DNA from 2 places in the Vibrio aquimaris genome. Region 2 is predicted to be linked to the other one. Evidence: predicted binding sites of a transcription regulator. Region 2 holds the regulator's gene; the other holds the start of a gene.
What was found. The regulator MetJ, encoded in region 2, represses methionine synthesis genes. The targets are predictions, from matches to a motif close to TTAGACNTNTANANGTCTAA.
Positions count from the first base shown of each region.

Region 1: the regulator MetJ is predicted to act here: its motif matches at 1,588-1,607, upstream of metH (methionine synthase).

Region 1 is NZ_CP045350.1:2,794,150-2,798,592, reverse strand. Features, by position in the region: gene FIV01_RS12890 (Tle-like phospholipase domain-containing protein) at 1-90, shown strand, start outside; gene FIV01_RS12885 (cation:proton antiporter) at 206-1,495, opposite strand; gene metH (methionine synthase) at 1,664-4,443, shown strand, end outside.
Region 2 is NZ_CP045350.1:205,993-210,435, reverse strand. Features, by position in the region: gene rpmE (50S ribosomal protein L31) at 1-46, shown strand, start outside; gene FIV01_RS00975 (malic enzyme-like NAD(P)-binding protein) at 286-1,560, shown strand; gene metJ (met regulon transcriptional regulator MetJ) at 1,697-2,017, opposite strand; gene FIV01_RS00965 (O-succinylhomoserine (thiol)-lyase) at 2,236-3,405, shown strand; gene FIV01_RS00960 (bifunctional aspartate kinase/homoserine dehydrogenase II) at 3,402-4,443, shown strand, end outside.

The DNA of each region.
Region 1 (4,443 bases), 550 kb from region 2:
TCGTTTGACGGAGTTAAGCCTATTGCACATCATGACAAGTTTGACGAGTATATTTTGGCTATTTCTGACTCTGACAGAATAAAGGGTTAAGTTTTCTTAATCGAAAGAACAACTTCTTTATGCGACTTTGGTATCACTTCAAGCCACAAATATCATCACTAGATGATTAAAGGCTCTTTAAAGAGCCTTTATAATTTTGAAAAAGCTATTTATCCGATCCCATCTCTTTTTCAGCAAGCTTGGCTTTTTCTATCATAGGAGTAATCGTTGAACCCTGAACTAAGATGGAAAACACTACGACGGAGTAGGTCATAACGAGGATGATTTCTTTCACGTCGATGAGCTTGTCTTGAACAACCCAAATACCTGAGGGAATAGAAAGGGCCATAGCTAGCGCTAAGCCGCCTCGTAAACCGCCCCAAGTCAGGATCTTGACTGACCATGGGTTGTATTTTCTATGCCGTTTAAAGCCTATGTAAGCAAGGAAAACACTTAGGTAACGCGCGCCCAGCACTAGAGGTACGGAAAATGCCATTAAGATCCAATCTTCTTTATGGAATTCAAACAGTAGCATGGACATACCGATCAAAAGAAACAGCACGCCGTTTAAAAACTCATCGACAAGCTCCCAGAAGTGATCAAGATGGTCTTCACTCTCTTTAGAGAAGCCAATAAATCGAGTCCAGTTGCCGATCATAATTCCGGATACAACCATAGCAAGCGGCCCTGAAACGTGCAGAACTTCCGCAAATGCATAGCCGGCCGTAGGCACACCTATCGTTAACAGTAACTCCATTGAGTGATCGTCGGTTGAGCTGATCAGGTAATGGAATAGCAATCCAAGAGCAAATCCATATACGATGCCACCAATAGCTTCTTGGATAAATAGCATAGTGACGCTACCTACTGTTGGAGCTTCACTACCAAATGCTATGGTGAACAGCGTGACGAATATAACTAAGCCGAAACCATCGTTAAATAAGGATTCTCCCTCGATTTGAGTGGAGATACGCTCAGGTGCGTCTAGCTTTTTGACAATAGCAAGAACGGCAATAGGGTCGGTCGGTGAAATTAGTGCGCCAAAGAGCAAGCAATATACAAGGTCAAATTGAACACCGAGCAGCTGGCAGAAACCATACAGGACAAAACCGATAAAAAAGGTTGAGAATAAGGTAGCGCCCAATGCCAGTACGGTAATTTCCCATTTCTGATTTTTTAAGTGAGGCAATTTAATGCCTAAACCACCAGCAAAAAGCAGAAAGCCCAAAATACCTTTGAGAAGAAAGTCTTCAAAATTAATACTTGATACAGTATCAGAGGCAATTTCAGTCAGATGAAACCAGTTGTTTTGTCCAGCGATTAGAATAAGAAGAGATAGAACCATTGAGCCTGCCGTAATAGCAATGGTTGTTTGCATCTTTCCTATCTTACTGTTTATAAAGGCAATAAACATTGCGGCGGCAGATAAAAAACAGAGAGTGTAGTAAACCGACATTGGGATCTCAAAGTGTGACAAATTATGACTGAGAATTTTCTTCTCGACGTGATTAAATAGCAAACGTTTTTTGTCATTCTTAGGTGAGAAATTTAGTCGTTTAGACGTCTAGACTCCTTTCTAAACTGTGATAGGATGGCTGAATAAGGAAAGTAATAGGGCTGTATCGTGGGAAGTAATATAAGGCAAGAGATAGAAACTCAGTTAAAACATCGCATATTGCTGATTGATGGTGGTATGGGCACCATGATTCAGGGGCATAAACTAGAGGAAGCAGACTACCGAGGTGAGCGCTTTGCTAATTGGCATTGCGATCTTAAAGGTAACAATGATCTTTTAGTATTAACTCAACCAGATTTGATTAAGGCTATCCACTGTGAGTATCTACAAGCAGGTGCTGATATCCTTGAAACCAATACGTTTAATGCTACTACCATCGCCATGGCTGACTACGATATGGAAAGCCTTAGCGAAGAGATTAACTACCAAGCGGCAAGACTAGCCCGTGCAGCGGCTGATGAATGGACAGTAAAGAATCCACAAAAGCCTCGTTATGTTGCCGGTGTACTTGGTCCCACTAATCGTACTTGCTCTATTTCTCCAGATGTCAATGACCCAGGTTACCGCAATGTAAGTTTTGATGAGTTAGTTGTTGCTTACTCAGAATCCACCAAAGCTTTAATAAGAGGTGGCTCTGATCTAATACTTATCGAAACCATCTTTGATACGTTAAATGCCAAAGCTTGTGCATTCGCAGTTGATAGTGTGTTTGAAGAATTAGGGCTGGCATTGCCTGTCATGATTTCTGGCACCATCACAGATGCATCAGGCAGGACACTATCAGGACAGACAACAGAAGCTTTCTATAATTCTCTTCGCCACGTAAAGCCTATTTCATTTGGTCTTAATTGTGCTCTTGGTCCTGATGAACTTCGTCCTTATGTCGAGGAATTGTCCCGTATTGCAGAATCATTTGTTTCTGCCCACCCTAATGCAGGGTTACCGAATGCTTTTGGCGAATATGATCTATCTCCTCAAGACATGGCAATGCATGTTAAGGAATGGGCTCAGAGTGGTTTTCTCAATTTAATTGGCGGATGCTGTGGCACAACCCCTGAGCATATACGCCACATGGCGGAGGCTGTGGAGGCTATCACTCCTCGTCAGTTGCCAGAGCTAACCGTAGCGTGCCGTCTTTCAGGATTAGAACCGCTGACCATAGAGAAAGACACCTTATTTGTGAATGTGGGTGAACGAACTAATGTGACAGGCTCAGCACGTTTTAAACGTCTGATAAAAGAGGAGTTATACGATGAGGCGCTCGATGTTGCTCGTCAGCAAGTGGAAAATGGCGCTCAAATTATCGATATAAACATGGATGAGGGTATGCTTGATGCGCAGGCATGCATGGTGCGCTTCCTCAACCTGTGTGCTTCAGAGCCTGAAATATCCAAAGTTCCTATTATGGTTGACTCATCTAAATGGGAGGTCATAGAAGCAGGGCTTAAGTGTATCCAAGGCAAGGGAATTGTGAATTCTATTTCCTTGAAGGAAGGGAAAGATAAGTTTATTGAGCAGGCAAAACTAATTCGCCGCTATGGTGCTGCGGTTATTGTCATGGCGTTTGATGAAGTTGGTCAGGCAGAAACTCGTCAGAGAAAGTTGGAAATCTGTACCCAAGCATATCGAATTTTGGTTGATGAGGTGGGTTTTCCTGCAGAAGATATTATCTTTGATCCTAATATATTTGCCGTTGCGACGGGGATCGAAGAACATAACAACTATGCGGTCGATTTCATTGATGCTATTGCAGATATTAAGCGCGATCTTCCTTATGCGATGATTTCCGGTGGTGTATCCAACGTTTCTTTTTCATTTCGGGGCAACAATTACGTTCGTGAAGCCATTCATGCTGTGTTTCTTTACCATTGCTTTCGTAATGGTATGGATATGGGCATAGTGAATGCTGGCCAGCTAGAAATCTATGACAATGTTCCTGAAAAGCTTAGAGAAGCTGTAGAAGATGTGGTTCTTAATCGCCGCGATGACTCAACCGAACGATTACTAGACATCGCTGCTGAATACGCACAAAAAGGGGTCGGTAAAGAGGAAGATGCTAGCGCACTTGAGTGGCGAACTTGGCCCGTAGCCAAACGGTTAGAACATGCCTTGGTGAAAGGTATTACCGAGTTTATTGTCGAGGATACCGAGGAAGCACGCATCAACGCAGTTAAGCCTCTTGAGGTGATTGAAGGTCCTTTAATGGACGGTATGAATGTGGTCGGTGATTTATTTGGTGAGGGTAAGATGTTTCTTCCCCAAGTGGTGAAATCTGCTCGAGTGATGAAGCAAGCTGTCGCACACTTAGAACCCTTCATCAATGCCGAAAAACAAGCCGGATCTTCTAACGGTAAGATACTGTTGGCAACGGTTAAAGGCGATGTTCATGATATAGGTAAAAACATCGTTGGGGTCGTTTTACAATGCAACAATTACGAAATTATTGATCTGGGCGTAATGGTGCCATGTGAGAAAATACTCAAGGTCGCCAAAGAAGAAAATGTCGATATTATAGGTTTGTCCGGTTTGATTACCCCTTCTCTTGATGAAATGGTCCATGTTGCTAAAGAAATGGAGCGTCTTGATTACCACTTGCCTTTATTGATAGGCGGAGCGACAACTTCTAAAGCTCACACCGCAGTTAAAATTGAACAAAATTACCGCCATCCGGTTGTGTATGTGAACAATGCGTCTCGTGCTGTAGGTGTTTGTACATCCCTACTTTCTGATGAGTTACGCCCAGCCTTTATTGAAAAGTTGGATGCAGATTATGTGCGAGTTCGCGATCAACATAATCGCAAGAAGCCGCGCACCAAGCCAGTAACACTTGAACAAGCACGTGAGAATAAAGTGGCTATAGATTGGGATAGCTATACCCCACCGGCTCC
Region 2 (4,443 bases):
TGATCGCTTCAACAAACGCTTTGGTGCTCTTGCTTCTAAGAAGTAATTTTGTCTTAGAAGTAAAAAGGACGCTGTGGCGTCCTTTTTTGTTTACTGTCACAGCCCAGCTCACTAGCAGTTCCATACAATCATTCAGTTGAGCTATCTCTCACTATCTGGTCTTATCTCCTATCATTTAACCAGATTTGTTAATTTAGCTTGCTCTCTCGCCTTTGCAGCTTGACTGACTTAATCTAGAATGATTTTTCCCTATCTAAATTATTATTAAAATGAGTGTCTACCCCCATGTCCGATGACAACAACCAAGTACTTTCTCCTGAAGAGCAATTTCGTCAGCAAGCCTTGGATTACCACGCCTACCCAACAGCAGGCAAAATTTCTGTAGAGCTATCAAAACCAGCAGAAACCGCCGCTGACCTATCGCTAGCATACAGCCCCGGTGTTGCTGAGCCTGTGCGTGAAATTGCGCAAAATGCTGAGAATGTCTATAAATACACAGCAAAAGGCAATATGGTTGCTGTTATCTCAAACGGCACTGCCATTTTAGGCCTTGGTAACTTAGGACCTCTTGCTTCAAAACCTGTCATGGAAGGGAAAGCGCTATTATTCAAACGCTTTGCAGGTTTAGATTCAATTGATATCGAAGTGAAACACCGCACTATTGAAGAGTTCGTTGATACTGTTGCCAACATCGCAGATACCTTTGGTGGCATAAACCTAGAAGACATCAAAGCTCCTGACTGCTTTGAAATCGAAAAGCAGCTTATTGAACGCTGTGATGTGCCTGTTTTCCACGATGATCAACATGGAACGGCCATTGTCACTGCTGCAGGCATGCTTAACGCCATCGAGTTACAAGGGAAGAAACTCGAAGACGCCACTATTGTTTGTTTAGGTGCAGGGGCGGCGGCGGTTGCCTGTATGGAGCTTTTGATAAAGTGCGGCGCTATGCGAGAAAAGATTTACATGCTAGATCGCAAAGGCGTGATTCATACTCGTCGTGATGACCTTAACCAATACAAACAGTTGTTTGCCAACAACACAGATAAACGCACTCTCGAAGATGTGATTGAAGGTGCGGATCTCTTCCTTGGGGTTTCTGGGCCAAACCTACTTGAACCTGAAGCACTTAAGTTAATGGCAGACAAGCCGATTGTATTTGCTTGTTCTAATCCAGATCCTGAAATCAAACCAGAGCTTGCTCATCAAGTGCGTAACGATCTCATCATGGGGACCGGACGCAGCGACTACCCGAACCAAGTCAACAATGTGCTGTGTTTCCCATTTATATTCCGCGGCGCTCTAGATGTAAGAGCGAGCGAAATTAACGACGCAATGAAACTGGCTGCGGTAGAGGCTATCCGAGATCTGGCTAAAGAAGCCGTACCCGCTGAAGTATTAAAAGCGGCTGGAGTCGATAAGCTTGAGTTTGGACCAGAATACATAATACCTAAGCCTATGGATCCTCGCTTGTTGCCAAAAGTCGCCAAAGCGGTCGCAAACGCAGCTGTAGAATCAGGCGTCGCTCGTATCGATATGCCAAAGAACTATATGCAGTAATAGATGATACTGCTTTGAACAAAAGCCGCTGACTTCCCAGTCAGCGGCTTTTTCTATTCTAGACATAATGAAATGACGATCAGCCTATCATCTGATTGACGATATAAACATTGGCAACGCAAGTATCTTGTTCTGGCTAGTCTTCATCATAAGACTCAAAAGCAATGCCCATCTCAGTCATCAACTTTTTCACTTCAGCTGGAATATCATCAGGGCGATCTTTTCTTAAGTCTTCATCCGTTGGTAGCGGCTGACCGGTATAGGCATGCAAGAAGGCCTCACAAAGCAGCTCACTATTGGTCGCATGGCGCAGGTTATTAATTTGACGACGGGTACGTTCATCCGTTAATACCTTTAGTACTTTCAGTGGGATAGAAACTGTTATCTTTTTTACTTGCTCACTTTTCTTCCCATGTTCAGCATACGGGCTTATGTATTCACCGTTCCAATCTGCCATTGCGCACCTTTATGTTTGATTATGTATAAAATTACAAAAGGTAATTTTAGCGGGATTTATGGCCACAAGCAAAGACATATAGACGTCTGGATATATTGACGTCCAAAAAAACTCAAGGTAAAGTAAAAAGAGTTGATTGGAATAACATATCTCTAACATCCACGAAAAGGTATAGTGTTATCTCCAAAGAGGTCACTACTGTTCGAAAGGAAACACTTATGAGCCGCCCTAAAACAGCCACAATTGCAGTGCGTACAGGTATAGAGTCAGATACTCAGCATCATGCTGTCGTACCGCCTATCTATCTCTCGACAAACTTTGGTTTTCCCGCCTTTGGCGAGGTGCCAAAATATGACTACACACGTTCAGGCAACCCCAACCGTGGGCTATTAGAACAAGCTCTCTCTGAATTAGAATCTGGCGCCGGCGCCGTAGTCACCAATTGCGGCACTTCAGCGCTTAATTTATGGGTTTCCGCATTTCTTGGACCAGATGATCTTATTATTGCGCCGCATGATTGTTATGGTGGAACCTATCGACTGTTCAACACACGAGCTCAAAAAGGGGATTTCAACGTTCTTTTCGTCGATCAATCAGATACTCAAGCCCTCAATTTAGCCCTTGAACAAAAACCCAAGCTCGTCCTTTTAGAAACACCATCAAATCCCTTGGTGCGGGTCGTAGATATTGCACAGGTGTGTGAGAAAGCGCATCAAGCAGGCGCAAAGGTAGCCGTAGATAACACCTTTTTAACCCCCATATTCCAAAAGCCGTTGGAACTGGGCGCCGATTTCGTGATTCACTCCACCACAAAATATATCAATGGTCATTCCGATGTGATTGGTGGTGTCATTATTACAAAAAATGAAAAGGATAGTGAAGATTTAGCTTGGTGGGGCAATTGTATTGGCGCGACAGGTACACCTTTTGATAGCTATATGACCTTACGAGGAATCAGAACTCTTGCGGCTCGGATGAGAGTCCATGAAGACAGTGCTAACCACATTTTGGCCTATCTGAGATCGCAATCCCTGGTTGGAAAAATCTATCATCCTAGCTTACCAGAGCACCCAGGCCATGAGATTGCCAAGAAACAGCAATCAGGGTTTGGTTCTATGCTCAGCTTTGAATTTTCAGGAAGTTTTGAGCAGCTTAAGTATTTCGTTGGTGAACTACAATTATTCTCTTTGGCTGAATCTCTCGGAGGTGTCGAGAGCCTTATTTGTCACCCAGCTTCTATGACTCACAGAGCCATGGGCGAAGAAGCGCTTGAAAAAGCAGGGGTATCACAACAACTCTTGCGCTTATCGGTTGGGTTGGAAGATGCAGATGATCTCATTAACGATTTGGAGCAAGCATTTAATAAAGCCAAGGAGTTGCATCGATGAACCCGTCGCGACAATTGCATAAATTTGGCGGAAGCAGTCTCGCAAACCCTGACTGTTACCGCCGAGTAGCCAAGATACTCAAAGAGTACTCCAACCCCGATGATCTCATCGTTGTCTCAGCAGCTGGAAAGACAACCAATCGCTTGATTGAGTTCTTGGATGCTCTAAACAAAGATGGCCGTATCGCCCACGAAATCCTGCAATCCCTGAGGCAGTTCCAAACCCAGTTGGTCACAGATCTACTGCAAGGCGAGTTACAAAACGAGCTTATCTCAGCTCTAAATGATGAATTTAGCACCCTAGGAGAGCTAATAGCGCCTTTAAGCGCCGCGCAAAGAGCTTCAGTGCTTGGTCATGGAGAAACATGGTCGGCGCGCTTGCTTGCAAGCTTACTCAATCAAAATGGAATGCCCTCAGTTACTCAAGATTCTCGAGCATTTCTTCGCGCACAAGCTGGAACTCAGCCAGAGGTGTACAGAGGCGACTCCTACCCTTTGCTCAAAGAGGCACTCACCCAGCATATCAATCATCGTATTGTTATTACTGGTTTTATGGCTCAAGATGGGCAAGGCCATACTGTATTACTCGGTCGAAATGGTTCCGATTACTCCGCAACCGTCATTGGCGCTTTAGCAGAAGCTTCGAAGGTAACCATATGGAGCGATGTGGCCGGTGTCTATAGCGCAGACCCTCGTTTAGTTTCCGATGCCTGTCTACTACCTTTGCTTCGCCTTGATGAAGCCAACGAGCTCGCACGCTTAGCTGCCCCAGTGCTGCATAGTCGCACTCTCCAACCTGTCGCCCAAAGCTCGATGGATCTTCATCTTCGCTGTAGTTATGACCCGGAAGCTGGTTCAACTCGTATCGAGCGAGTACTTGCTTCTGGACGAGGAGCCAAAATTATATCTTCGTTGGATGAAGTGCTGCTCATTCAGCTTCATTTTTCGATCGGGCATGACTTTGAAAGGCTCAAACAAGAAGCATTGAGCGGTTTAAAACGCGCTCAGCTTGAGCCTCTCACCTATGAAGTCCAAGAAG